2 regions of the Cellulosimicrobium sp. XJ-DQ-B-000 genome follow, and region 2 is predicted to be linked to the other one. Evidence: riboswitches for the same ligand, from Rfam matches in the RefSeq annotation. Region 2 holds a riboswitch; the other holds the start of a gene.

Region 1 (14,461 bases), on a different contig from region 2:
CTCTCGGACGCCTACACCGGCGGCGGGCTCATCGCCGACGACGCGCAGGGCTCGCTCGTCGTCGTCGAGCTCGACCCCGCGCTGTCCGACGACGAGGCGCTCGCCCTCGCGCACCGCGTCGCCGACGCGCTGCACACCGTCGACACCCCCGAGGTGCTCGTGGGCGGTGCGCTGCTCGCGGAGGAGGCGTTCGTCGAGCAGGCGATCACCGACGCCGCGGTGGGCGAGGGGATCGCGATCGCGGTGCTCCTCGTCGTGCTCGTCGTCGTCCTCGGCGGCCTGCGGGCCGGCCTGGTCCCGCTGCTCTCCGCGCTCGCCGCGATCGCGGTCGCGCTGCTCGTGCTCAGCGGGCTGCTCGGCGTGGTGCCCGTCAACGAGTTCGCCGTGAACGTCGTGACGCTGCTCGGTCTCGGCCTCACGGTCGACTACTCGCTGCTCGTGCTCGCGCGCTTCCGCGAGGAGCGCGCCGCGTCCCCGGGCCTCCCGCTCGACGAGCTCGTCGGGCGCACGCTCGCGACCGCCGGCCGCGCCGTGCTCGCCTCCGGCCTCGCGGTCGCCATCTCGCTCGCCGGGCTTCTCCTGCTCGGTGACTCCCTGCTCTCCGGCATGGCGGTGGGCGGGGCGATCGTCGTGCTCGTCGCGACCGTCGCCGGGCTCACGCTCGTCCCCGCGCTCGTCGCGACGTGGCACCGCGCGATCCCCGCGCCGGGCGCGCGCACGTGGTCCCACCCGTGGACGGGCCGCGGCGGTGCCGGCACGCTGGGCCGGCTCGCGCGCACCGCGCAGCGCCACGCCGTGCTCGTCACGCTCGGCGCGACGGCGCTCCTGCTCGCCCTCGCGGCGCCCCTCGGCTCGCTGACGCTCGGCAGCTCGGAGGTCCGCTCGCTGCCCGCCGACGCCGAGGCGCGCCTCGCCGCTGACGCCACCACCTCCCGCTTCGCCGACCTCGGCGTCGCGCCCGTCACCGTGCTCGTGGAGGGCCCGGTCGACGACCCGGCGGTGCCCGAGCTGCTCGACCGGGCCGCCGCCCTGCCCGGCGTCGAGGACGCCATGCAGGACACCGGCTACCCGCCCGAGGTCACCGTCGTCGACCTCACGCCCGACGTCGGCCCGGGCGGTGACGCGACGGCCCAGGAGGCGCAGGACCTCGTGCACGCCGTGCGCGCCCTCGACACCGACCTCGAGGTGCTGGTCGCCGGACCGGCCGCCGAGGTCGTCGACACCCAGGAGCACCTCGCGCAGCGGCTCCCGCTCGCCGCCGGGGTCGTGGTGCTCGCGACCTTCGTGCTGCTCTTCCTGCTCACGGGCTCGCTCGTCGTGCCGCTCAAGGCCCTCGTGCTCAACCTGCTCACGCTCGCGGCGACGCTCGGCGTCCTCGTCTCCGTGTTCCAGCACGGCGTCGGCGCCTCGCTCCTCGGGTTCGAGCCGTGGGGTGCGCTCGACGTCACCACGCCCCTGCTCGTCGGCATGCTCGTGTTCGGCCTCTCCACCGACTACGAGGTGTTCCTCCTGTCTCGCACCGCGGAGGAGTGGCGCGCCCGCGCGCCCGGCGAGGACCCGCGCGTTGCGAACGACCGGGCCGTGCTCCGCGGCATCACCGCGTCCGGCCCGGTCGTCACGACGGCGGCCGTCGCCATCGGCATCGTGTTCCTCGGCTTCGCGGCGGGCGAGCTCGTCGCGATGAAGGAGGTCGGCGTCGGCATGGCCGTCGCCGTGCTCCTCGACGTCACCGTCGTGCGCGGGCTGCTGCTGCCCGCGACGATGACGCTCCTGGGCCGGTGGAACTGGTGGCCCTCCTGGCGCGGGGGAGAACCCGGGTCCGCCGACGTAGAGCCCGGGTCCGCCGAGGGAGACCCCGGGTCCGCCGAGGTAGAGCCTGGGTCCGCCGAGGTAGAGCCGCGGTCGGTCACACGTCGCGCATGACCTCGGTGACGAAGCGCGCGGAGCGCTCGCGGAGGCCGTCGACGCGGAGCTCGACGAACAGCTCGCGCATCGACTCGTCGTCGCCCATCTCGGTGCGGGTGGGGGCCCGGCGGACGTTCTGCGAGCAGAGGAACTGCGTGCAGATGAGGGTGCCGACGGTGTTGCCGCGACGCCCGGCGGCCCCGGCGCGGCGCGCCACGTAAAGGCTGACGTCGTCCGTCACGACGACGTCCTCGCACCACGCGCACACGGCGCGCTTGCGCCGTCCGCCCGTCTTGGCGTCGGTCGAGCGCAGCAGGACGCCGCGCGGCTCGTCGTCGACCTCCACGACGGCGTACGCGAGGAGCGGGGCCTTGCGGTCGCGCCACCCGAGGTAGTCGAGGCGGTCCCAGTCGAGCATGTCGAGGTCGGGGAGGGTCGCCTGCGCGGCCTCGCGCTTGGACGCGTTGACGAACGACGCGCGGATCTGCTTCTCGGTCAGGGGGTTCATGGGTTCGCTGCTTCCGTGTCAGGACGGTCCGCGGCCCGGCGGGCGTGCACGACGACGCGTGCTCGCCCGGGCGCACGACGGCGCCTCCGGGGGCGGGGGGACGGCGTGCCCGCAGCCGTCGCGTCGTGACCGGCGCGGCCGGGCGACGACGGGGTCGTCGGACGGCGGTGCGCCCCGGAGCGCGGCGGCCGTCGGGGACGACGGCCCGCGGCGCGGTGGTCTCAGCGGGTGACGGTGCGGGGGGAGAGGGCGCCCGAGCAGGCCGCCAGGGCCACCTCGCAGCCTGCGGTGCCGTGCATCCGCGTCTCCTCGTCCCGTGCGGTGCGCCGTCGGCGCGATCCTGATCCGTGGTCGTGCCCGTCCGGCACGACGGACGGCTGCCCACGGCAACCGTCACCCTCGATGGTGCGCCTCGGCACCCACCGTCGTCAACGTGATTGCCGCCCGGGTCGCCGCGCACCCCCGGCGCGACGGCCGACGTCGTCCCTCAGGACGTCGCCCAGACGCCCAGCTCGTTGCCGCTCGGGTCGAGGAAGTGGAACCGGCGGCCGCCGGGGAACTCGTAGGGGCCCTCGACCACCTCGCCGCCCGCGTCCCGCACGGCGGCGAGCGTCGCGTCGAGGTCCTCGGAGAACAGCAGGACGAACGGACCGCCGCGGGTCACGTCGCCCGACTCGGCCAGACGTAGACCGCCGGCCTCGTCCGCGCCGGACTCTGCCGCCGTGCGGATCCCGGAGTACCCGGGGCCGTAGGGGACGAACTCCCAGCCGAAGGCCGCGCCGTAGAAAGCCTGCGCGGCGGCGAGGTCGGTCACGGGGAGCTCGACGTAGTCGATCGAGTGGTGGATGCCGTGCGCGTGGGTGCTCATGCGCCCATCGTGACGTGGGCCACCCACGGTCGCCGCGCGGGCCGCCCGCGGGCCGCTCGCAGGCACCAACGCGGCGGGCGCTTCCCCGGTGACCTTCGACCCCGACCGGGTGACGAAGTGCCGGGCCCGGCGAGCGGGTCGCCCGGCCAGACTCGGGGGTTCCGCCGTCCACCGTCCGGGAGGAACTCCGTGCCCGTCGCCCTGCCGTCCCCGTCCGAGACCGCCGCACCCGCCGGGGAGCGGCTGGTGTCCGTGGAGGTGGTGGTGCCGTCCGGGGTGTTCTGGGCGGGGGAGGCGCGGAGCGTGACGGTCCCGGCGGCGTCGGGCACGCTGGGCATCCTGCCGCGGCACCAGCCGGTCGCGGCGTCGCTCACGGCGGGCCGGGTGCGTCTGCGCACCCCGGACCGCCCGACGGCCGAGCTGCGGATCGGGGGCGGGTTCCTCGTCGTCGACCAGGACGAGGTGACGATCCTCGCGGACGACGCGACGTGGGTGCCGGCCCGCTAGCCCGCTACGCGGGGTCGGTCGTCGTCCCGAGCTGCACGACGACGACCCGGTGCCCGTCCGGGTCGTGGACGTGCGCGAACCGGTCGCCGGTGTCGGCGTCGGCGTCGGGCCCGACGAACGGCTCGACCCCGGCCGCGGCGAGGCGCGCGAGGGCCGCGTCGAGGTCGTCGACGTAGAGCACGAGGTTGGGCAGGCCGTGCCGCACGAGCGGTGCGCCGCCCTCGGGGAGCGGCACGAGCCACAGGCCGGGCTCGTCGACGCGTCCGGGGCCGACGTGGAGCAGGGGGAACCCCTCCGTCTCCCCCTGGAACAACGTGCGGAAGCCGAACCCGTCGGCCCAGAACGCGGCGCTCGCGTCGAGGTCGCGGCAGAGCAGGACCGTGCGCCCGATCGTCGTCGTCATGCGACGAGCCTAGGGCGCACCGCCGACGCCGCGCCCGCGGGGGCCGGCCTCCCGGGGCGCACCCGCGCCGTCGGGCATACCGTGGACGGCATGGCGACCGACGGCGGCATCCGCAGGACGATCAGCGACCTCGTGGCGCAGGAGCGCGAGCTCCGCGAGCAGCTCGCGCAGGGGGAGATCACCGGGGGCGAGGAGCACGAGCGGCTCCGGGCGATCGAGGTCGAGCTCGACCAGTGCTGGGACCTGCTGCGCCAGCGTGGCGCCGCCCGGGAGTTCGGCGGCGACCCCGATGCGGCGACGGTGCGAGACCCCGGTACGGTGGAGAACTACCTGGACTGATCGCCGACGGCGACGTCCGGCTCCCGTTCCGACCTCAGAAGGAGAAACCCATGACCACGTCCAGCGAGCAGGCGGCGCAAAGCCCCCTCCCCACCGGGACCGAAGGGCGCGACATCCCCGGTCACGCGGGCGCGGTCGCACGGTTCGTCGTGGCGTTCGCGCTGTTCGTCGGCGGGCTCGTGCTCATGGGGTCGGGCATGTCCGGCGTCGACGGCGGTGTGTGGCTCTTCGTGGGCGGCCTCGCGGCGGCGACGCTCGCGTTCGCCCTCCCGATGGCGGGCACGGGCACGACCGAGCGCTGACGCCCTCGACACGGAGGCCGGGTCCCGACGGGACCCGGCCTCCGGCGTGTCCGGGGGTCAGCCGAGCGTGGCCCGGACGGCCTTCGCCGCGGTGACGAGGTGCTCGAGCGACGGCACGGTCTCCTCGTAGCGGCGGGTCTTCAGGCCGCAGTCCGGGTTGACCCAGACGACGCGCGGGTCGATCGACTTCACCGCGAGCTCCAGCAGCTCGGTGACCTCCTCCGTCGAGGGCACGCGCGGGCTGTGGATGTCGTAGACGCCCGGCCCGATGCCGCGCGAGTACCCGGCGTCGCGCAGCTCCGGCACGATCTCCATCCGCGAGCGCGCCGCCTCGACCGACGTCACGTCGGCGTCGAGGCCGTCGATCGCGCCGATGACCTCGCCGAACTCCGAGTAGCACAGGTGCGTGTGGATCTGCGTCGCCGCCTCCACGCCCGACGTCGCGAGCCGGAACGACCCGACGGACCAGTCGAGGTACGCCGGCTGGTCCGCGCGGCGCAGCGGCAGGAGCTCGCGCAGCGCGGGCTCGTCGACCTGGACGATCCCGATGCCGGCGGCCTCGAGGTCCGCGATCTCGTCGCGCAGCGCGAGGCCCACCTGGTTCGCGGTGTCGCCGAGAGGCTGGTCGTCGCGCACGAACGACCACGCGAGGATCGTCACGGGCCCGGTGAGCATGCCCTTGACGGGCTTCTCGGTGAGCGACGCCGTGTACGCGGACCACTCGACGGTGATCGGCGCGGGCCGCGTGACGTCGCCCCACAGGATCGGCGGGCGCACGCAGCGGGACCCGTACGACTGGACCCAGCCGTTCGCCGTGACGGCGAACCCGTCGAGGTGCTCCGCGAAGTACTGCACCATGTCGTTGCGCTCCGGCTCGCCGTGCACGAGCACGTCGAGGCCCAGCTCCTCCTGGAGCGCGACGACGCGCGCGATCTCCTCGCGCATCGCGGTCGTGTAGTCCGCGTCCGCGAGCTCGCCCTTCGTCCACAGCGCGCGGGCGCGGCGGATCTCGGGCGTCTGCGGGAACGACCCGATCGTCGTCGTGGGCAGCAGCGGCAGGTGCAGACGCTCCTGCTGCGCCGCCGCGCGCTCGGCGTAGTCGCCGCGCGCGAAGTCCGCGTCGGTCAGCGCGGCCGCGCGCTCGCGCACCGCGGGCACGACGACGCCGCTCGCCGCCGCGCGCGACGCCACCGCCGCGCGGGACGCCTCGATCTCCGCCGCGACGGCGTCGCGACCCTCGGTCAGCGCGCGGGCGAGCGTCGCGACCTCGCCGACCTTCTGGTCCGCGAACGCGAGCCAGTCGCGCAGGCGCGGGTCGAGCGTGGTGCCCGACGCCGTGCCGGGCTCGGCGAACGTCTCGTCCTCGACGTCGTGCGGCACGTGCAGCAGCGACGTCGACGTGCCGACGGCGACCGCGCCCGCACCGAGGCTGCGCGCGGCGGTCAGCGTGTCGAGCTTTGCCGAGAGGTCGGCGCGCCACACGTTGTGCCCGTCGATCGCGCCGACGACGAGCGTCTTCGTCAGGAGGTCGTCGTAGGGCGAGTCCGGAAGGTCCGCACGGACGGCGTCGATCGCGATCGCTTCGACGTCCGTGCCCGCGAGGGCCGCCAGGAAGTCGAAGGTCGCGCCGTCGCCGTCCGGCGACGTCTCCAGCCCGCCGAACGGCGTGGCGACGAGGATCGCGGGCCGCGCGTCCTGCGCCGAACCAGGGGTTGCCGCCGGGTTTGCGGACGAGGCCGCCGAAGACCCCGGGCTCGGCACCGGGCGGAGGTCGGTCGCGAGGGCGCGGTACGCGGACCCCACGGCGGCGGCGAGCTCGGTGAACGGCACGTCGACCGAGTCGGTGACGAGGATCGGCTCGTCGAGCTGGACCCACGGCGCCCCCGCCGCGGCGAGCGCGCGCAGCAGGTCGGCGTAGGCGGCGACGACGTCGTCGAGGCGGTCGAGCGGCGAGTACCCGGCGGGCGCGTCGTCCGCGGCCTTGGACAGCGCGAGGAACGTCACCGGCCCGACGACGACGGGCCGCGTCACGACGCCGGCTTCCTTCGCCTCGACGAACTCGCGCACGACGCGGTCGTCGACGAAGCGGATCGGGGTGTCCGGGCCGATCTCGGGGACCAGGTAGTGGTAGTTCGTGTCGAACCACTTGGTCATCTCGAGCGGGGCGTCGTCCCCCTGGCCGCGCGCCACGGTGAAGTAGCCCGCGAGGTCGAGGCGACCGGCGTCGTCGGTCAGCGACGCGAACCGCGACGGGACCGCCCCGAGGGAGGCGGCGACGTCGAGCACCTGGTCGTAGAAGGAGAACGAGCCGGGGACGGACGCGTCGTCGTCGCCGAGGCCGAGGTCGACGAGCCGGCGGACGGTCGCGAGGCGCAGCTCGCGGGCCGTGGCCTCGAGCTCCTCGGCCGAGGTCTTGCCGGCCCAGAACGCCTCGACGGCCTTCTTCAGCTCGCGGCGGCGGCCGATGCGCGGGTAGCCGAGCACGGTGCCGGCGGGGAAACCGACCGGGTTCTGGGTAGGGGAGGGTACGGAAGTGGCCATGATCGAAACCTCTTGCTGGTCCGGAGGACCGGTCAGACGGGCGCGCCGTGCGTGGCGGCGCTCGTCGTGGGCAGGGAGGTGCCGGTGACCCACGGCCCGCTGGCCAGGTCCGGGACGAGCGGGGCGGCGGCAGCGCTGGTGCTGCCTCCCGTCCCGGCCGACCCGCCGCCGAGGTGGACACCCTCGAGCAGGTCAAGAGCGGCGCGGTGCTTGTTGAACGTGTACACGTGCAGACCGGGCGTGCCCGCGTCGAGGACGCGCTGCGCGAGGTCGACCGAGTACGCGATCCCGTAGGCGTGCTGCGCCTCCGGGTCGGGCAGGGCGTCCAGCGCGTCCAGCAGGTGCTGGGGGGCGCGCACGCCCGTGAGCTCCTCGACGCGACGGAGCCGCGCGGGCTCCGTCGTGGGCAGCAGCCCGGCGAGGATGGGGATCGTCACGCCGGCCGCACGGGCCTCGGCGACGAAGTCGGTGTACGACGACGCGTCGTAGAAGAGCTGCGTGATCGCGAAGCTCGCGCCGGCCTGCTGCTTCTGCCAGAGGCGTCGCACCTCCTGGGTGCGCGTCGTGCCGGCGGCGGGGTTGCCGTCGCAGAACGTCGCGACGGCGATCGTCAGCGGCCGGGCCGCGCCGCGCAGCGCGACGGCCGGGTCGGACGCGCAGCGCGACGCCTCGACCTCGCGCAGCAGGGCGACGAGCTCGGTCGACGACCGGACGCCGTCCGGCGCGGGCTGCCAGTCCGGCTGGTCGCGCGGCGGGTCGCCCCGCAGGGCGAGGAAGCTCCGCACGCCCTCGTCGAGGAAGTCGGTGATGACCGACTCGACGTCCTCGCGCGACGCCCCGACGCACGTGAGGTGCGCGATCGGCAGCACGGGCGTGCCCTGGAGCAGGCGTCCGACGACCTGGCGCGCGGTCGCGCGGTCGGTGCCCGCGGCGCCGTACGTCACGGACACGAAGTCGGGGTGCGTCGCGACGAGACGGCGTGCCGTCTCCCAGAACTTCGGGGCCGCGTCCGGTCGGCGCGGGGGCATGAGCTCGAACGACACCGTCGGCCGAGGACGGCCCGGACGGTGCGCGAAGGATGCCTCTGAGGTCATGCGTCACTCCATCGACCCTGGCGTTAGCACCTTTGTCCTCGGGAGGCTTCCGTCGGCGGGTTGCTGCGGTGTCGTCGAGCCAGGACTCTCGACCGCTCTGGATGGTTGGCACGATCCTACGACCCATCCGACATGCGGTCGAGAGCGCCCGCCAGGTGAGATGCGGAGGGATCGGCCGGAGGCGTACCGGCGCCTCGCGCTACGGATCTCGGGCTCTCTACGCTACGAATTTCAGGTTTCCTACGCTACAGATTTCAGGTGCTCGAGCGAGGTCCCAGACACCGACCATGGCGACGGGTCGTCGTCGGCCTTGCAGGTCTCAGGCCCTCCGGCGCTCGGGCACGTGCAGGCGGCGGAGGAACCGGTCGGTGCGCAGCGGCGGCCCGCGCCGGTCGAGGAGCGACACGACGACGACGGTCGCCGTCGCGAGCGGGATGGTCCAGGCGGCGGGCTGGGCGAGCAGGGCGCGCACGACGCCGGGGACGCCGTCGGCCGTGCCGCCGGACGGGCTCCCGTACCCCGCGGCGACGAGCGCGGACGACGCGAGCAGCGCCGTCGCGCACAGGACGGCGCCCACGACCATGCCCGCCACCGCGCCGCGCGCGGTGAGGCCGCGCCACCACACGCCGAGCAGGATCACGGGGGAGAGGGCCGACGCGGCGAAGACGAACACCGTCCCGACGCTCGTCACGAGGCCCTGCGGGATGGTGACGAGCGCGAACGCGAGCGGGATGAGCGTGCACGCGACCGCCGACCAGCGGAAGGACCGCACGGTGCCGCCGAACAGGTCCTGGCTCACGACGCCCGCCAGCGCCACCACGAGCCCCGACGACGTCCCGAGGAACGCGGCGAACGCCCCGGCGACGACGAGCGCGGCGAGGAGCTCGCCGCCGAGCCCGGGCACGAGGCGGGTCGGCAGCGTGAGGACGACCGTGTCCGCGACCCCGGGCGCCGCGAGGTCGGGCGCGACGACCCGCGCCACGAGCCCGAGCGTGCTCGACACCATGTAGAACACGCTGATCATGACGAGCACGACGACGGTCGTGCGGCGGGCCGAGCCGCCGTCGGGTGAGGTGTAGAAGCGCACGAGGACGTGCGGCAGGCCGGTCGTGCCGAGCAGGAGGGCGAGCAGGAGCGAGACGGTCGCGTACGCGTCGAGGCCACCCGGCCCGGCCTCGGGGGGGAACACGGCGCCGGGGTCGAACGTGACGACGGCGCCACCGGGCTCGAACGCCCCGCCGAGCGCCATGAGCACGAAGACGAGCGGCACCGCGAGGGCGGTGAGCTTGACCCAGAACTGGAACGCCTGGACGAACGTGATGGAGCGCATCCCGCCCGCGGCGACCACCGCGCTCACCACGACCGCGATCCCTACCGAGCCGACCCACGGCGGCACCGCGGCCACGCTCGTGATGACGAGCGCCGCCCCGTGGAGCTGCGGCACCACGTAGAGCCACCCGATGACGAGCACGAGCACGCTCGTCACGCGGCGCGCGACCACGGAGTCGAGCCGGGCGTGCACGAAGTCGGGGATCGTGTACGCGCCGCTGCGCCGCAGGGGGCCTGCGACGAACAGCAGGACGAGCAGGTAGCCCGCCGCGTACCCCACGGGGAACCAGAACGCCTCCGCGCCGGACAGCAGCACGAGGCCGGAGAGCCCGAGGAACGTGCCCGCAGACAGGTACTCGCCGCTGATCGCCGACGCGTTCCAGACCGGCCGCACGGTGCGCGACGCGACGAAGAAGTCGCTCGTGGTGCGCGAGATCCGCAGGCCGTAGAACCCGATGAGGCCGGTGGCGAGCAGGAGCAGCGCGATCGCGACGAGGGGCAGCGCGCTGGTCACGGCGCACCGCCGTCGTCGGGGCCGGGCTCGTCGGGCCCGCCCGCGCCCTCGGCGAGCGCGCGGTACCGGCGCTCGTTGCGCGCCGCCGCGACCGCGAAGACGACCGCGAACGCGACGATCACCGGGTAGAAGCCGTACGCGTGCACGAGCCACGGCAGCGGCACGCCGAGCAGCACGACGTCGTCCAGCGCGGGCACGCCGCTCATCGTCACCGTGAGCAGCGTGACGACCGCGAGGAACGACGCCACGCACGCCAGCCCGAGCCGGAGCTGGGCCCGCACGAGCCCCCGCGTGTAGGCGGTCGCGGCGTCGTCCGGCTCGCCGGTCCGTGCCGTGCCCGACGGCGCCCCGCCCTCCGGGCCGGCACCCTCGCCGCGGCCGGCGCGCGCCGCGGGGAGGTCGGTGGACCGGACGCGCACGCGCGCGTCACGACGCGGGTCGGTGCCCGTCACGGCGCGCCCCGGTGCGGCCCGAGGAGCGCCTCGCGCACGGCGGGCACCATGCGGCGGCTCACCGGGACCTCGTGCCCGGCGACGACGAGCGCGGGCTGCGCCCCGCCGAACCGCGCCGCGGTCACGGCCGCGCGGTCCACGAGGTACGACCGGTGCACGCGCAGGAACCCCGCGGGCGCCCACCGCTCCTCGAGGTCGGAGAGCGGCTCGCGCACGAGGAACTGCTCGGTGTCCGTCACGAGCCGGGAGTAGTCGCCCTGCGCCTGCACCCACCGCACCGCGCTGCGCCGGACGAGCCGCGTCGTCGTGCCGACCGTCACGACGAGCGTCTCCTCGGCCGGGGCCGCACCGCCCGCCGGGTCGCCGGCAACCGGCGGTGGAGCGGCGGCGCTCGCGGACGGTGCCGCCGCGTCGGTCGCGGGGGTGCGCCCCGCCGCGGTGCGCTCCGCGACCCGTTCGACGACGCGGTCGACCGCGCGCGTGAGCCGCTCGCGCCGCACGGGCTTGAGCACGTAGTCGACGGCCTCGACGTCGAACGCCTCCAGGGCGCGCGCCTCGTCGGCGGTGACGAACACGACCGCCGGGCGGTCGGCGAACCGCGAGAGCGCGCGGGCGAGGTCGAGGCCGGTCAGCCCCGGCATGTGGATGTCGAGGAACGCCGCGTCCACCGTGCGCGACGAGAGCTCGCGCAGCGCCTCGGAGCCGCTCGCGACCCCGCGCACGGTGCGCACGCGCGGGTCGCGGCGGAGCAGGGCCACGAGCTCGTCGAGCACAGGCCGCTCGTCGTCGGCGACGAGCACGTCCAGCCCGACGGCGTCGCCCGCCCCGCCGGGGAGACCGCCGGCCGGAGCCGGGTCCGGGGTGGTCACGGCACGCTCACCTCCGTCTCGTGCAGCGGCTGCGACCGCGGGACGCGCAGCCGCACGAGCGTGCCCGAGCCGGGCGCGGTCTCGATGTCGAGCGCGTGGTCGTCGCCGTAGAGCTGGCGCACGCGGGTGTCGACGTTGCGCAGGCCCACGTGCGTCGTGTCGCGCGACGTGAGGAGCTCGCGCACGACGGCCGGGTCCATGCCGACGCCGTCGTCCTCGACCGTGATCTCCGTCTGGGTGCCCTCGTCGCGCGCGGTGATGACGATCGTCCCGCCGTGCTCGCGCGGCTCCAGGCCGTGGCGCACCGCGTTCTCGACGAGGGGCTGGACGGAGAGGAACGGGATGACGGCCGTCAGCGACTCCGGCGCGATCTGCAGGGTGACGGCGAGGCGCTCGCCGAACCGGGCGCGCTCGAGCTCGACGTAGGAGTGGATCGAGCGCAGCTCGTCGGCGAGGGTCGTGAAGTCGCCGCGCCCGCGGAACGAGTAGCGCGTGAAGTCGGCGAAGTCGAGCACGAGGTCGCGCGCCCGCTCGGGGTCGGTGCTGATGAACGACGCGATGGCGCCGAGCGCGTTGTAGACGAAGTGCGGGCTGATCTGGGCGCGCAGCGCGCGCAGCTCGGCCTGCGCGAGCGCCGTGCGCGACGCCTCCAGCTCGGCGAGCTCGAGCTGCGCCGCGCACCACTGCGCCACCTCGCCCGTCGCGCGCACCAGCGGCGGCCGCACGGTGTCGGCGAACGCGACGACGACGCCGGCGACGCGCCCGCCCGCGACGACGGGCGCCCCGACGGCGTCCTCGACGTCGCCGCTCTCGACGTGGCGCCGTCCCGTGGCGAGGACGCGCTCGGCGACGCGCCGCGCGTCGGGCTCGAGCGTCGAGCTCCCGTCGAGCGCGACCGCGCCGTCCGCCGTGACGACGGCGAGCGCGTCGGCGCCGAGGAGCTGGCGCAGGGAGCGGGCCGCGCGGCCGACGTCGTCGCCGTCGAGCCCGTCGCGCAGGTGCGTCGCGGCGCGCGATGCGAGGTGGAGGGTGCGGAACGTCGCCCGGTCGGAGTCGCTCCCGAGCTCGCGCGACCCGCGCGCGAGCCGCCAGGCGAGCACGAGCCCGAGGGTGAGCAGGACGCCCACGACGAGACCGGCGGCGGCGCCGGCGAACACGGGCCCGGACATGCAGTGATCGTATCCAGCGCGGCGTCACCCGCCCCGGTGGGCAGGTAAGGTTAGGCGACCCTATCCCACGACGGAGGAACCTCCTGTGCCGATCTCCCGGACCACGTCGAGCCCGCGCGTGCGCCGCAGCGTCACCACCACCGCCCTCGTGCTCGCCGCGACCCTCCTCGCGGCGTGCTCGTCCGACCCCGAGCCCGCGGCGACCGGCGCGCCGGCGCCGGACGACACCGCGGCGGGGTACGCCGTCGAGCACGCGCGGGGGACCACCGAGCTCGACGCGGCGCCGCAGCGCGTCGTGACGCTCGAGCCCGTCGAGACGGACACCGCCGTCGCGCTCGGCGTCGTCCCCGTGGGCGCCGCCGTGCTGAGCGTCGAGGCGGGCGTGCCCGCGTACCTCGGCGAGGAGGCGCAGGCGATCGAGGTCGTCGGGACCGTCCCCGAGCCGAACCTCGAGGCCATCGCGGCGCTCGAGCCGGACCTCATCCTCGGCACGGAGTCGCGCCACTCCGACCTGTACGACCAGCTCGCGAGCGTCGCGCCGACCGTCTTCATGGAGACCCAGACCGACCCGTGGCAGGAGAACGTGCTGCTCGTCGGCCGCGCGCTCGGCCGGGAGGCGGACGCCCAGGCCCTGCTCGACGCCTACGACGCGCGGTGCGCCCAGCTCCAGGAGGACTACGGCGTCTCCGGCACGGCGCAGCTCCTGCGCCCGCGCGACGGCATCGTGTCCGCGTACGGGCCGCGGTCGTTCGCGGGCAGCACGCTCGAGTGCGTCGGGTTCACGACGCCGGAGCAGGAGTGGGGCGAGGACATCTCCGTGGACCTGTCCCCGGAGCGCGTGACCGAGGCCGCCGCCGACCTCGTGCTCGTCTCGGCCGCCGACCCCGACGACGCGTCCGCGGTCCCCGCGGAGATCCCGCTCAACGCCGTGTCGTTCCCCGACGTGCGCGTCGTGGACCAGTCCTCCTGGATCAGCGGCGTCGGGCCGCTCGGCGGGCAGGCCGTGCTCGACGACGTCGAGCGCTTCCTGCAGGACCGTGCCGGCTCCTGACGCGGCGGCCGGGCCCCCGGCGAGCGCCGGGAGCCCGGCCGGGTGCCGGTTCCACCGGTCGCCCAACGTGCTCTTCCCGACGACGGTCGCCCGCGTGCACGACGTCGGCCCGCGCCTCGTGCGTGTGACGCTCGCCGGTCCGGACCTGGTCGGGTGCGCCGACGTCGGGCTCGACCAGCGCGTGAAGATCCTGCTCCCGGGGCCGGGCGCGGACCGCCTCGCGCGCCGGGCGCGCCTCGCGGACGAGAGCACGTGGCGCCGCGAGTGGTCCGCGCTCGACGACGACGTGCGCCCCGTCATGCGCTCGTACACGCCCGTGGCCGTGCGTCCGGAGGTCGCCGAGGTCGACCTCGACCTGTACCTGCACGAGCCCGCGGGCCCGGCGAGCGCCTGGGCGCGGCGGGCGGCGGTCGGGGACCGCGTCCTGCTGTCCGCGCCGCACGCGCGGTTCGGCGTGACCGACCACGGCACGCAGTGGGACCCGGGGCCCGCCGTCGGGCATGTGCTCCTCGTCGCGGACGAGACGTCCGCGCCCGCGGTGCGCGGGATCCTCGCGAGCCTCGGCCCCGACGTCCGGGCGCACGTGCTCGTCGAGGCCGACGACCCGGCG
Region 2 (14,461 bases):
TGCCGAACGCCTTGTGCGTGTAGAGCGCGGCGCCGGCGGCGCTCGGGTACTTCGTGACGAGCTCGAGGTAGGAGAACGCGGTGATCGTCGCGACGACGAACGCGAGCAGGAACGGCAGCCACGCCGCCCCGCCGACCTCGCCCGCGACCTGGCCGGTGAGCGCGTACACGCCCGTGCCCAGGATGTCCCCGACGATGAACAGCAGGAGCAGCTTGGGCCCCATGACGCGCTTGAGCTCCGGTTGCTGCCGTTCCTGCGTGCGGCCCGCGGTCTCGCTCATGAGAGGCTCCCTCGCGTCTCGGACGTCCCGGACTCCCATGGAACCCCCGCGCGGGCGTCCTGTCAGCGCGAACGCGCGCGTGTCGCGGTCGGACCGTCGGTCGCGGTCGCGTCGGGGCGCCCGGGAGCGGGCGCAGAGGGCGGGCCTGCCGCGAGGGAGGACGGCACCGCGACGGAGGGCGCCCCCGCGCCAGGCACGACCGCCGTGCCGGGCGGGCGCTGTCGCCCCAGGACGCCCGTCGTCGTCGCGACGCCCAGCAGGAGCACGGCACCGCCCACCACCTCGGCCGCGTTCGGCACCTCGTCGAGCACGAGCCACGCGGCGAGCATCCCGACCGGCGGCACGAGCATCGTGAACGGCACGACCGCCGACGCCGGGTACCGCGCGAGGAGCGTGTTCCAGATCCCGTAGCCCACGAGGCTCGCGAGCCAGGCGGTGTAGAGGGTCGACAGGACCGGCGCGAGCGTGAGGTGGGTGAGCGCGTGCCCGACGGCGTCCGGCCCGTCGAGCGCGAGCGACAGCCCGAGCATGGGGACCGGCACCACGAGCGCCGACCACACCGTCATCGACAGCCCCTCCAGCCCCGGCCGCGGGGAAGAGCCCCGCCCCGCCGAGGCAGACCCCTGGTCGCCCGAGGTAGAGCCCTGGGTGCGCGAGGTAGAGCCGTGGTCACGGCGGCTCCCGGCGCGTCGGGCGACGACGTTCCCGACCGCCCACGACGCCGCGGCGGCGAGCGTCACGACGAACGCGAGGGCCGGCGTCGAGGCGCTGCGGCCCACGCCGACGACGACCAGCCCGGCGGCGCCGACCAGCACGCCCACGAGCTGCGCGCGCGTCGGGACCTCGCGCAGCGCCGCGGCGGCGAACAGCACGGTGAGCCCGACCTGGGCCTGCAGCACGAGCGACGCGAGCCCGGCGGGCATGCCGAGCGCGAGCGCGGTGTACAGCAGGCCGAACTGGCCGAGGCTCATGAACGCGCCGACGAGCAGCACGTCCCGCCACCGCGCGCGGGGCCGCGGCACGAGGAACACCGCCGGGACCAGGACGACGAGGAAGCGCAGGGCGACGAACAGCGTCGGCGGCATGTCGCCGAGCCCGAGGTCGATGACGACGAAGTTCACACCCCAGACGACGGCGACGAGGACGGCGAGGAGGGACGGGCGCAGCGGCATGGCATCGAGGGTGCGCCCGCGGCATCGTGCACGTCCAGCGCACAGTCGTGCACGGTTCCCGGTAGCCACGCTTCCGAATAGCATCGGTCGCATGATCGACCTCGCCGCCGTGGACGCCCTGCTCGCCGTCGAGCGCACCGGCACCGTGCACGCCGCGGCACGCGACCTCGGGTACACGCCGTCCGCCGTCTCGCAGCAGGTGAAGCGCCTGGAGCGCGACCTCGGCGCGCGCCTGCTCGACCGCGAGGGGCGGGGCGTCGTCCTCACGGCCGCAGGGCGGCGCGTCGTCGAGGAGGGCCGCGCGCTGCGCGAGCAGGTCGAGTCGCTGCGGGCCCGCCTGCACGACGCCGGGGCGCGCCCCACGGGGACCGTGCGCCTCGGGTCGTTCTCGACGGCGGTGCGCGGCGTCGTCGCCCCGCTCCTCGCGCGGGTGCGCGACGACGTGCCGGACCTGCGCCTCGTCGTCGAGGAGACCGAGCCGTGGGACGCCGTCGCGGCCGTCGCGGCGGGCACGCTGGACCTCGCGCTCGTGCACCACTGGGAGGGCGTCGGCCTCGCGCTCCCGCCGAGCCTGCGCGCCGAGGAGCTGTTCCGCGACGAGGCCGACGTGCTCGTGCACGCGTCGAGCCCGCTCGCGGGGCGGGCCGCGCTCACGCCGTCGGACCTGCTCGACGAGACCTGGGTCTGCACGCCCGACGGCACCATCTGCTACGAGTGGTTCTGCCACATGTTCGCGCGCGAGCCGCGCGTCCCGCGCATCGACTTCCGGTGCCTCGAGTTCGCGTCGCAGGTCGAGGTCGTGGCCCAGCGCCTCGCCGTCGCGCTCGTGCCGCGCCTCGGGCGCGGCCCGCTGCCGACCGACGTCGTCGCGGTGCCCGTGCACGAGCCCGTCCCGACCCGCCCGGTCACGGTCGTGTGGCGCGCGACCATGACCGACGCCCCCGCGGTGCGCTACCTGCGCGAACGCCTGCGCGTCGCAGGAACCCGGCACGGCCGCGAGCCGTTAGGCCCCGTGAGCACACCTGCCGACGAAGGGGCACGATGACCGAGCACGCGCCGACCCGACGGGCCGCCGACCCGCGCACCGTGGCGATCGCGGGGCTGTCCACCGTGGCGTGGTACGCCGTGCCCGACGTCGTCCGCCCGCGCTGGGCGCGCGCGCTCGTCAAGACCGCGGTCGCGACGGCCGCCGTCGTGCTGACGTTCACCTCGACGACCGAGGGGACCGAGGCGCGCGAGGGCCTGCGCTCCCTGCGCGACGCGGCCCGCGAGGCGGACGCGGACGAGACCGACGCGGAGGCCGAGATCGCGACGGCCGACGGCGCCCCGCGCGAGGACAACACCTGGGCGACCGACGACGACGCCACGCCGGTGCCGGCGGGCGTCGCCGTCGCGGGCGCGGCGGCCGGGCTCGCGCTCGCGACGACCCTCGTCGTCGCGGGCGAGAAGTGGGTCTACCGGCGCGGGGAGCGCCTGCGCGAGCGCGGCGTGCGGCTGCCGCACACGCGCGTCGGGCTCGTGGTCGGCGCGCTGGCCGTGGCGCTCGCGGCGGCCGAGCCGCTCCTGTGGAACGCTGAGGAGCGCTGAGGCAGCGACACCCGGTCGGTACGCCGGGGTCTGCGCACCGTGCGGCCTCGCGGACCGGGAGGGACCGACGATGATCGGGTTCGGGCTGGCGCTCGCGGGGGTCGCCGCGGCGATCCACGTGTACATCTTCGTCATGGAGTCGCTCACGTGGACGAGCGACCGCACGCGCGCCACGTTCGGCACGTCGCCGCAGGAGGCGGCGGCCACGCGCGAGATGGCCTTCAACCAGGGGTTCTACAACCTGTTCCTCGCGGTGCTCGTCGTGCTCGGCATCGTCCTGTACGCGGCGGACCGGCAGGACGTCGGCCTGACGCTCGTGGTCGCGGGGGCCGGTTCCATGGTCGCGGCGGGGCTCGTGCTCCTCGTCTCGTCGCCGTCGAAGGCGCGGGCGGCGCTCGTCCAGCTCGTCCCGCCCGCGCTGGGCGTGCTGGGCGTCGTGCTGGGGCTGACGCTCTGAGCCGTCCCGCGTACCGCGGTGGCCGCGCTCGGAGTCGCGGCCGGGAGCCTGGTCAGCAGGACGCGGCGACGCGCATGGCGCTGAGCATCTCGAGGCGCGACAGGATGCGCTCGCGCTCGGCCTCGAGCTCGTCCCGGTAGCGGCCCTCCGCCGGTTCGACGGTCTCGACGGCCCCGTGGCCCACGTAGGAGCCCGTGCGCCGGGAGTAGCCGTTGAGCTGGCGCTCGACGAGCGTGAGCTCGTGGCCGAGCCGCTCCAGGTGCGGGTCGAGGAGGTCGCTGGTCCTGCTGCGGTCGGTGCCGGACGTCGGTTCGAGAAGGGTGGTCACCCCTCCATCGGAACCCGGAAACCGGGTTTCCGCACGGCGAGACGCTCGTCTCACTTCTCGGCCGCCCGCGACGCGAGACGCGCGGACGGCCTCTCCGCGGGCGCCGGTAGACTGGCCGCGCGCCGTCGTGCGCTCCCCGCTCAGCGCCCACCCGAGGGAAACGATGACCGCCCCCGCACCCCAGGCTTCCGCACGCTCCGAGGCTCGTCCCGCCGCGTCGACGCTCGACACCGTCGAGCACGCCGCCGCCACGCCCGACGAGGTCCAGCCGTTCGCCGAGCTCGGCCTCAAGCCGGACGAGTACCAGCGCATCCGCGACATCCTGGGGCGCCGCCCCACGGCCGCGGAGCTCGCGATGTACTCCGTCATGTGGTCCGAGCACTGCTCGTACAAGTCCTCCAAGGTCCACCTGTCGAAGTTCGGCGCCGCGACCACGGACGAGATGAAGAAGCACCTGCTCGTCGGCATCGGCGAGAACGCGGGCGTCGTCGACATCGGTGACGGCTGGGCCGTGACGTTCAAGGTCGAGTCGCACAACCACCCGTCGTTCGTCGAGCCCTACCAGGGCGCCGCGACGGGTGTCGGCGGCATCGTGCGCGACATCATCTCCATGGGCGCGCGCCCCGTCGCCGTCATGGACCAGCTCCGCTTCGGCGCCGTCGACCACCCGGACACGGCGCGCGTCGTGCACGGCGTCGTGAGCGGCGTCGGCGGGTACGGCAACAGCCTCGGCCTGCCGAACATCGGCGGCGAGCTCGTCTTCGACTCCTCGTACCAGGGCAACCCGCTCGTCAACGCGCTGTGCCTCGGCGTGCTGCGCCACGAGGACATCCACCTCGCCAACGCCTCGGGCGTCGGCAACAAGGTCGTGCTGTTCGGCGCCCGCACGGGCGGCGACGGCATCGGCGGCGCCTCGATCCTCGCGTCGGAGACGTTCGAGGACGGCGTGCCCGCCAAGCGCCCGAGCGTCCAGGTGGGCGACCCCTTCATGGAGAAGGTCCTCATCGAGTGCTGCCTCGAGCTCTACGCGGCGCAGGTCGTGGAGGGCATCCAGGACCTCGGTGCCGCCGGCATCTCGTGCGCGACGTCGGAGCTCGCCTCCAACGGCGACGGCGGCATGCACGTGTGGCTCGACGACGTCCTGCTGCGCGACCCGACGCTCAACGCGGGCGAGATCCTCATGTCCGAGTCGCAGGAGCGCATGATGGCGGTCGTCGCGCCGGAGAAGCTCGACGAGTTCCTCGCCATCACCGCCAAGTGGGACGTCGAGACCGCCGTCATCGGCGAGGTCAACGACTCCGGCCGCCTGACGATCGACCACCACGGCGAGCGCATCGTCGACGTCGACCCGCGGACCGTCGCGCACGAGGGCCCGGTGTACCACCGCCCGTACGCGCGCCCGTCGTGGCAGGACGGGCTCAACGCCCGCACCGTGGCCGCCGACGCTCTCGCCCGACCCGAGAGCGGCGACGAGCTCCGCGCGACGGCGCTGCGCCTCCTCGCGTCGCCGAACCTCGCGTCCAAGGAGTGGGTGACGAACCAGTACGACCGGTTCGTCCAGGGCAACACCGCGCTCGCGCAGCCCGACGACTCGGGCGTGGTCCGCGTCGACGAGAGCACGGGTCTCGGCGTCGCGCTCGCGACGGACGCGAACGGCCGCTACGGCAAGCTCGACCCGCGCACGGGCGCCCGCCTCGCGCTCGCCGAGGCGTACCGCAACGTCGCGACGACGGGCGCCCGCCCGCTCGCCGTGACCGACTGCCTCAACTTCGGCTCGCCCGAGGACCCCGACTCGATGTGGCAGCTCGTCGAGGCGATCGAGGGCCTCGCGGACGCGTGCCGCGAGCTCGGCGTCCCCGTGACGGGCGGCAACGTGTCGCTCTACAACGGGACCGGCGAGCCGGGGCAGATCGACTCGTCGATCCACCCGACCCCGGTCGTGGGCGTGCTCGGCGTGCTCGACGACGTCGCGCACGCCACGCCGTCGGGCTGGCGCGAGACGGGGGAGAGCATCTACCTCCTCGGCACCACGCGTGCGGAGCTCGACGGCTCGGCGTGGGCCGACGTCGAGCACGGCCACCTGGGCGGCGTGCCCCCGCGGGTCGACCTCGCGGCCGAGAAGGCGCTCGCCGGCGTCCTCGTCAACGCGAGCCGCGACGACCTCGTGTCGGCCGCGCACGACCTCTCCGAGGGTGGGCTCGCGCAGGCGCTCCTCGAGGCGTCGCTGCGCTTCGGCGTCGGGGCCACCGTGTCGCTCGACGCGCTGACCGAGCGCGACGGCGTCACGCCGTTCGAGGCGCTGTTCTCCGAGTCGACGGCCCGCGCGCTCGTCGCGGTGCCTCGCGGCGAGGAGTCCAAGCTCGTCGACGCGTGCGTCGCGCGCGGCGTCCCCGTCCTGAAGATCGGCGAGACGGGCACCGAGCCCGGCGCCGTCGCCGAGTCGGGCGAGGCGCTCGAGGTCGCGGGCCTGTTCACCGTCCCGCTCAGCGAGGCGGACGCGGCCTTCCGCGGCACGCTGCCGGCCATCTTCGGCTGACACCCGCTCCACCGACGCCCCGGTCACCACGTGGTGACCGGGGCGTCGTCGTCCGGTCCCGGTCCAGCCCTCGGTCGAGCACGAGGTTGGCGTCGGGACGGACCCCGGAACGACGGCAACCTCGTGCTCGGCGGACGGAGGGGACGGGCGGGTGGGCGGGTTCGGTGGAGATCACCGGGCGGGCCGGTGGGGCGGGTCGCGGCGGCGGGGCGGCGCTGCGAGAGTCCGGGCATGACCTCGGCCACCACGCGCCTCCCGCCCGCGCGCGTCACGACGCGGCGCCGACCGGGCGGCCGACCCCTCACGGTCGTCCTCGCCACGGGCGTCGTCGCGGTGCTCCTCCTCACGCTCGTGCGCATGCTGCCCGACGACGCGTGGACGCCCGTCGCGCAGCTCGTCGGGTTCACGCCGTTCGTCGCCCTGGGCGCCGCCGTCGGGCTCGTGCTCACGCTGCTCGCGCGCCGGTGGCTGCTCGCGGCGCTGCTCGCCGTCTGCGTCACCGTGCAGGCGGTGTGGCTCGTGCCCGCGTTCGTGCCCGGCCCCGCGCCGCCCGACGACGCGGTGACGCTGCGCGTCATGGGTGCCAACACCTGGTACGGCGCGGCGGACGCGGAGGCGCTCGTCGACCTCGTCCGCACCGAGGACGTGCAGGTGCTCGCCGTGCTGGAGCTCACGACGGACCTGCGCGAGCGGCTCGTCGCGGCGGGGATCGAGGACGTGCTGCCGTACAGCGCCGACGGCAAGGTCGGGCGCGGCGCCATGGGCAGCGGGCTGTGGAGCGCGCTGCCGCTCCGCGACGTGGACGTCGAGCCGTTCTCGAACGACGCGATGCCGTCGGCGACGGTGGAGGTCGACGGCGTCCCGGTGCGGGTCACCGCGGTGCACCCGATCCCGCCGATCCCGGAGTACGTGGACATCTGGCACGAGGAGACGGACGCGCTCGCCGAGCGCGCGCACGGCGACCCGCTGCCCCAGGTGCTCGTCGGCGACTTCAACTCCACCCACGACCACGCGACGTTCCGCCGGCTGCTGGGCGACCGGTTCCACGACGCGTCGCGCGCCTCGGGCGGCGGGCTCGACCTGTCGTGGTCGCCGCGCCCCGGCGTCGTGCCGCCGGTGCTCAACCTCGACCACGTGGTGACCGACCGTGAGAACGTCGTGACCGACGTCGGCTCCCTGCACGTCGTGGGCAGCGACCACCGCGCGATCGTCGCGACGGTGCACGTGCCCCGCCCCTGACGACGACGGACCCGGCACCACCGGCCGACGAGCGGGCTCGCTCGTCGACCGGTGGCACCGGGTCCGGTGCGGGGCTCCGCGGCCTCAGCCGCGCGCGGTCTCCGGCTCGGTCGCGTCCGGGCCGGTCGTGCCCAGCTCGGTGCCGTCGTCGGGCGCGACGCCCTGAGCCGCCGGGTCGGTCGACCCGTCGAGGTGGTGCGGGTGCCGGCGCTCGAGCGCGGCGCCCTCCACGTCGACGTCGGGCAGGATGCGGTCGAGCCAGCGGGGGAGCCACCACGCCTTGTCGCCCACGAGGTGCATGAGCGCCGGGACGAGCAGCATCCGCACGACGAACGCGTCGACCAGCACGCCGAACGCGAGCGCGAACCCGATGGGCCGGATCATCGCGCTGTGCGAGAAGACGAACCCGCCGAAGACGGAGATCATGATGATCGCCGCGGCCGTCACCACGGCCCGGCCCGCGCGGACGCCCTGCACGATCGCGACGCGCGCGGGGGCGCCGTGCGCGTACGCCTCGCGCATCCCCGAGCCGAGGAAGAGCTGGTAGTCCATCGCGAGGCCGAACAGGATGCCGACGAGGATCGTGGGCAGGAAGTTGAGGATCGGGCCCGGCGTCTCGACGCCGAACACCCCCGCGAGCCAGCCCCACTGGTAGATCGCGACGACCCCGCCGAGCGCGGCGAAGTACGACAGGATGAACCCGAGCGTCGCGACGACCGGCACGAAGATCGACCGGAACACGAGCACGAGGATGACGAGCGACAGCCCGACGACGACCGCGAGGTAGATCGGCAGGGCCTGCGCGAGCTTCTCCGAGATGTCGATGTTGCCGCTGGCCGAGCCCGCGACGCCGAGCGTGACCTCGCCGTCGAGCGGCTCGAGGGCGCGCAGCGCGTGCACGAGCTCCTCGGTGGACTCGCTCGTCGGGCCCTCGGCCGGGATCACCTGGAACGCCGCGACCGTGCGGTCCTCGGACGTCCCGATCGGGGCGACCGCCACGACGTCGTCCTGCGCGAACAGCTCCTCGGCCACGCCGACCTGGTACTCGAGCGCCTCGGCCTCGGTGGGCTCGCCCGGCAGGTCGGCGACGACGAGCAGCGGCCCGTTCGTGCCCTCGCCGAACTCCTCGGCGACGGTCGAGTACGCGCGGTACTGCGTGGAGTCGTGCGCCTCGGACGAGCCGTCGGGCAGGTTGGTCCGCAGGTCGAGCGCGGGCAGGGCGATCACGCCGAGCGCGACGACGGAGAGCAGGGCCGTCCCCACCGCGCGGACGGTCGACATGGGGCGCACGGGCTCCGCGGCGGGCAGGCCGCCCGCGGCGCCCGGCTCCGACGACGCGGTCCCGGCCGACGCGCCCGTCGAGGCGCCCGACGACGCGGCGGGCCCGGCGAGCGCGGCGCGCTCGCGGCGGCTGAGGATCCGCGGGCCGATCATGCCGAGGAGGGCCGGCGTGAGCGTGACGGCGATGAGCACGGCGATCGCGACGCACAGCGCACCGACCGTGCCCATGAGGCCGAGGAACGGGATGCCGGTGACGTTGAGCGCGAGCAGCGCGATGAGCACCGTCGCCCCGGCGAACACGACCGCGTTGCCCGACGTGCCGTTCGCGAGCGCGATCGACTCGTGCAGCTCGTCGCCCTGCTTGAGCTGGCGCCGGTGCCGGTTGACGATGAACAGCGAGTAGTCGATCCCGACGGCGAGCCCCAGCATGAGGCCGAGCACCGGCGTCACCGACGACATCTCCACCACCCCGGACAGCGACATCGCGGCGAGCGCGCCGATCCCGACCCCGATGAGTGCCGTGAGGATCGGCAGGCCTGCGCCCACGAGCGTCCCGAGCATGACGACGAGCACGATCGCCGCGACGACGAGGCCGACGGCCTCGCCCACGCCGAACACCTGCGGCACGCCCTGGGCGATGTCGGACGAGAAGTCGGTCTGGACGCCGTCGACCGGGTCGTCGGCGAAGACAGCCACGAGGTCGTCCTTCGTCTGCTGGTCGATGCTCATGTTCGGCTCGGTGAACGTCACGTTCGCGACCGCCGCGCTCCCGTCCGTGGACACGAGGCGGATGTCGGACGCCATGTCGAGCAGGGGAGCGGAGAGCTCGAGCTGCGCGGACTGCTCCTCGAGCGTCGCGCTCTGGTCCTCCAGCGCGTTGACCTGCTGGTCGAGCGTCGTGGCCTGCGACTCGAGCGTGGCGCGGCCCGCGTCGATCTCGGCCTGCTGCGCGTCGAGCTGCGGCGCCGCCTGCTCCAGCCCGCCCGCGGCCTCCGCCTGGGCACGTGCGGCGTCGAGCTCGTCCTGGCCCGCGTCGAGCTGGGCGCGCGCGGCGTCGACCTGCTCCTGCGCGGCGGCGAGCTGCGCGCGGCCGTCCTCGATCTGCTCGCGTCCCGCGGCGATCTGGGTGCGGCCGTCGTCGATCTGCTTCCGCTGGTCGGCGAGCTCCTCCTGCGTCGCGAACGGGTCGACGACCGACGCGACGCCGTCGACCTCCTCCGCCGCGGCGAAGCGGTCCGCGATCGCCGCCTCCTGCTCGGGCGTGAACGGCGCGCCGTCCTCCGTCGCGAGGACGATCGTGCCGCTCCCGCCCGACGCCTCGGGCAGCGCGGTCTGGAGTCGCTCGGTGACGTCCGCGGTGGGGGTGCCGGGGATCGAGAAGCTGCTGGCGAGCGTGCCGCCGAACGCGACGAACGCCGCCCCGGCGAGCACGAGCACCGCGAGCCACGCGGCGAGGACGGTCCGCGCGCGGCGCGCGCACGCGCGGCCGAGGCGGTAGAGGAGTTCAGCCATGAGGATCCTTCGGTGGGAGTCCGGTCCGGGTCCGGCGGGTGTGCCCGGGGTGGCGGGTGCGGTGCTGCGGGAGAGGTGGTCGCGAGGCGGGACAGGGCGGGGAGGGTGCGGGTCGTGTCAGACGGGGTCCGCCCAGCCGGCGCGGATCCGTTCGACGAGGCGGTCGAGCAGGCCGGACCACACCGCGCGCGACGCGTCGTCGTCGGCGGCGCCGGTCTCGGCCCACCAGCGCCGCTGGATGACGAGGACCCCGGCCATGAGCGCGCCCACGAGCATCTCGATCTCGAGCGGGTCGACGTCCGGGTGCCGGCGCGTGGTCGCCGCGACGAGGCGCTCGGCGAGGTGGGTGAAGGTGCGCACGACCATCGTCGTGACGCGCGGCGTGGGCTCGGTCGCGGTACCGCCGAGGGCGCGCGTGAGGTAGGCCATGGGGCCGACGAGGTCCGTGCCGCGCAGCGCCGCGGTGACGTCGTCGAGGGGTGTGGGGCGGTCGGTGCCCGGCTCGGCCGCGCTCGCCCCGAGCGTCTCGACGACGGTGCCCAGCACGTCCTCGCAGACCTCGACGACGACGTCGTCGAGCGACGCGAAGTGGTTGAAGATCGTGCGGCGCGCGACGTCGGCCCGGGCCGCGAGCTCGTCGACGGTGAAGCGCGCGCCGCCCTTCTCCTCCATGAGCGACGCGGCGGCGGCGACGATCGCGCGGCGGTGGCGTGCGCGCAGGGCCGCGCGACGGTCGGGGGCCGCGGCGTCCGGGCCGGGGACGTCCGCGCTCGGCGCGTCCGGGGTCACGGCGTCCGTCGCGGGCGCGGTCGGGCGCTCGGGTCCGGGGAGGAGAGGCACCTCTTGACACTAGGTGCATCGATGCACTGGGTGCAAACGAGGGCCTCGGCTGCTCAAAGTTGACCGATCGAGTCCAGTATGTGGGAAGGTCCCGGCGGTGCGTTGACACCCTCTCCGACCGCTCGTAGGTTCCCGGCAACCGAGGTCCACGGACCCCGGCACAGGACATGGTCATGAGCTCCGACGCGAAGCCCCGGCTCGTCGGACGGCAACCCTCCCGCGCGGCGGGGTGCCCCGGGTGAGGACCAGGTCCCGTGTCGCGCGACCTGCGCGGTGCGGGGCAACACGCGGCGCCCGGAGACGGGCACGAAGGAGACGGACGATGGACCGGCGAGAGTCGAGCACCGCGGTGAGCACCCCGCACGCGCCGACGTGCCCCTGTCCGGTCCGCGCTGCGGCCGTCGTCCCCTGTCCGGTCGGCGCCCCCGTGCGCGTCACCTGTTGTCGCTGACGACGCCCCGCTCCTGACGCCGCGCGCTCCCGCGCGCACGCCCTGACGGGCCTCCCTCCGGCCTCCCCGGCCCCGCCCTGCCGTCCCGCGGCGGGACGACCCTGCCCACCCCCGGCACCCCGCCGCGCCCTGAGCGCGCCGCCGGCGCCTGTCCCAGAACGGATCCTCGCGATGCCCGACCCCCGCCCCGCCCGTACCGTCCACCTGGGCGTCGACCTCACCGACGCCGGTGCGCACCCCGCCGCCTGGCGGACCGTGGGCTCCCAGGCCCAGCGCCTGTTCGACGCCAAGCGCCTCGTCGAGCTCGTGGCCACCGCCCAGCGCGGCCTGCTCGACCTCGTCACGCTCGACGACGCGTTCACCCTCCAGCCGGGCCGCAACGGGTCCGTGCGCGGCCGGCTCGACGCCGCGCTCGTCGCGTCCCGGCTCGCGCCGCGCAGCGCGGGCATCGGCCTCGTCCCGACCGTCACCACCACGCACACCGAGCCGTTCCACGTCTCCAAGGCGGTCGCGACGATCGACCACGTGAGCTCCGGCCGCGCGGGATGGCAGGTCGGGTGGTCCACGACCCCGGCCGAGGCCGCGGCCTTCGGGCGCAAGGGCGCCCAGGACGAGCCCGACGCCGTGGCCGAGGCCGACGAGGCGGTCGAGGTCGTCACGCGGCTCTGGGACTCGTGGGAGGACGACGCCGAGATCCGCGACGTCGCGACGGGCCGGTTCGTGGACCGCGAGAAGCTGCACTACGTCGACCACGAGGGCATCCGGTTCGCGGTCAAGGGGCCGTCGATCACGCCGCGCCCGCCGCAGGGCCAGCCGCCCGTCGTCGTGCGGGCGAGCACGCCGGCGTCGCTCGACCTCGCGGCCCGGCGGGCCGACGTCGTGCGGGTCCGCGCGGCGACGCGGGACGAGGCGGTCGCGCTGCGGGCGCAGGTGCGCGACGCCGCCGCGGACGCCGGGCGCGACCCCGACGGGCTGCGGGTCCTCGTGGACGCGTACGTCGTCGTCGGGGACACGCGCGCGAGCGCGCAGGCCCGCCTCGACCTGCTCGAGGACCTCGAGGGCGTCTCGTGGGACACCGACTCGCTGACGCACGTCGGCACGGCGCGCGACCTCGCGGCGACGGTCGAGGAGTGGGCGCACGCCGGTGCCGCCGACGGCTTCCTGCTGCGGCCGTCGTCGCTGAGCACGGACCTCGACGCGATCGTCGACGGGGTCGTGCCGCTGCTCCAGGGCGTGGGCCTGTTCCGCACCGCGTACCCGGGCACGACGCTGCGCGACACGCTCGGCCTCCCGCACCCCGCGAACCGCTACGCGGCGATCGCCTGAGCCCGGACGGACGCGACATGAGCACCCGACCCCGCAAGCAGATCCACCTCGGCGCCCACTTCCCGGGCGTCAACAACACCACCGTGTGGAGCGACCCCCGCTCGCGCAGCCAGATCGACTTCGCGTCGTTCGAGCACCTCGCGCGCCGCGCCGAGGAGGCGAGGCTCGACTTCTTCTTCCTCGCCGAGGGCCTGCGCCTGCGCGAGCACAAGGGCCGCATCCACGACCTCGACGTCGTCGGCCGCCCCGACACGCTGCCCGTCCTCGCCGCGCTCGCCGCCGTCACGGAGCGGCTCGGCCTCGCGGGCACGATCAACACGACGTTCAACGAGCCGTGGGAGCTCGCGAAGCAGTTCGCGACGCTCGACCTGCTCTCCGAGGGCCGCGCGGCGTGGAACCTCGTGACGAGCCCCGACGCCTTCACGGGCGCCAACTTCCGCCGCGGCGGGTACCTGCCCTACCCCGAGCGGTACGCGCGGGCGGCCGAGGTCGTCGAGGTCGCGCGCGCCCTGTGGGACTCGTGGGACGACGACGCCGTGCTGGCCGACCGGATCGCGGGCAAGTTCCTGCGGCCCGGCGCGGTGCGGCCGGTCGCGCACCACGGGACGTACGCGGACGTCGTCGGGCTGTTCGAGACGCCGCGCGGCCCGCAGGGCCACCCCGTCCTGTTCCAGGCGGGCGACTCGGCCGACGGGCGCGACTTCGCCGCCGCGACCGCCGACGTCGTGTTCTCCGCGCACTCGACGTTCGACGCGGGGCGCGCGTTCTACGAGGACGTCAAGGGGCGGCTCGCGGCGCACGGGCGCGAGCGCGACTCCCTGAAGATCCTGCCCGCGACCGTCGTCGTGCTGGGCGACACGCCCGCCGAGGCGGAGGAGCGCGCCCGGGAGATCCGGCTCCAGCAGGTCTCGGGCCCGACGGCGATCGCGTTCCTCGAGCAGGTCTGGGGCCGCGACCTCGAGGCGTACGACCCCGAGGGCCCGCTGCCCGACGTCGACCCCGACACCGAGAACCTGTCGATCACGCGCGGCCGGGTGCGGCACGCGAAGGACCCGGCGGCGGTCGCCGCGGCGTGGCGCGAGCAGGCCGAGGCGAACGGCTGGTCGATCCGCGAGCTCGTCATCCAGGTGACGTCGCGCGGCGGGTTCGTCGGCACGCCGCAGCAGGTCGCGGACGACATCGACCGCCACGTGCAGGAGGACGCCTCCGACGGCTTCATCCTCGTGCCCCACCTCACGCCGGGCGGGCTCGACGACGTCTTCGACCAGGTCGTCCCGCTGCTCCAGGAGCGCGGCTCGTTCCGCACGGAGTACGCGGGCACGACCCTGCGCGAGCACCTCGGCCTCGCCCGCCCCGGCGCGACGCGCGGCGACGGCGAGCCCACGACGGCGCACCCCGCCGAGCTCGTCGGCTGACCGCCGCCGGCACCGCGGCGACCACCGTACCGACCAC

The links. Region 2 has a riboswitch for S-adenosylmethionine ahead of RDI86_RS05320 (LLM class flavin-dependent oxidoreductase). Riboswitches for the same ligand answer to the same signal wherever they lie in the genome.
Region 1: it holds a riboswitch for S-adenosylmethionine, as region 2 does, so the genes downstream of both, RDI86_RS08120 (methylenetetrahydrofolate reductase) here and RDI86_RS05320 (LLM class flavin-dependent oxidoreductase) in region 2, are expected to answer to the same signal.

The regions. Positions count from the first base shown of each region.
Region 1 is NZ_JAVHYN010000004.1:59,983-74,443, reverse strand. It holds gene RDI86_RS08160 (efflux RND transporter permease subunit) at 1-1,923, shown strand, start outside; gene RDI86_RS08155 (FBP domain-containing protein) at 1,907-2,413, opposite strand; gene RDI86_RS08150 (VOC family protein) at 2,901-3,281, opposite strand; gene atpC (ATP synthase F1 subunit epsilon) at 3,471-3,788, shown strand; gene RDI86_RS08140 (VOC family protein) at 3,793-4,191, opposite strand; gene RDI86_RS08135 (DUF2630 family protein) at 4,282-4,530, shown strand; gene RDI86_RS08130 (hypothetical protein) at 4,581-4,832, shown strand; gene metE (5-methyltetrahydropteroyltriglutamate--homocysteine S-methyltransferase) at 4,890-7,373, opposite strand; gene RDI86_RS08120 (methylenetetrahydrofolate reductase) at 7,406-8,467, opposite strand; SAM riboswitch class I at 8,473-8,575, opposite strand; gene RDI86_RS08115 (cation acetate symporter) at 8,787-10,310, opposite strand; gene RDI86_RS08110 (heavy metal transporter) at 10,307-10,762, opposite strand; gene RDI86_RS08105 (LytTR family DNA-binding domain-containing protein) at 10,759-11,568, opposite strand; gene RDI86_RS08100 (sensor histidine kinase) at 11,628-12,800, opposite strand; gene RDI86_RS08095 (iron-siderophore ABC transporter substrate-binding protein) at 12,886-13,851, shown strand; gene RDI86_RS08090 (siderophore-interacting protein) at 13,838-14,461, shown strand, end outside.
Region 2 is NZ_JAVHYN010000002.1:312,554-327,014, reverse strand. It holds gene RDI86_RS05370 (APC family permease) at 1-280, opposite strand, end outside; gene RDI86_RS05365 (EamA family transporter) at 343-1,452, opposite strand; gene RDI86_RS05360 (LysR family transcriptional regulator) at 1,544-2,497, shown strand; gene RDI86_RS05355 (hypothetical protein) at 2,494-3,039, shown strand; gene RDI86_RS05350 (DUF1304 domain-containing protein) at 3,110-3,496, shown strand; gene RDI86_RS05345 (hypothetical protein) at 3,549-3,824, opposite strand; gene purL (phosphoribosylformylglycinamidine synthase subunit PurL) at 3,988-6,360, shown strand; gene RDI86_RS05335 (endonuclease/exonuclease/phosphatase family protein) at 6,592-7,599, shown strand; gene RDI86_RS05330 (MMPL family transporter) at 7,684-10,392, opposite strand; gene RDI86_RS05325 (TetR/AcrR family transcriptional regulator) at 10,510-11,232, opposite strand; SAM riboswitch class IV at 11,402-11,509, shown strand; gene RDI86_RS05320 (LLM class flavin-dependent oxidoreductase) at 11,855-13,009, shown strand; gene RDI86_RS05315 (NtaA/DmoA family FMN-dependent monooxygenase) at 13,027-14,424, shown strand.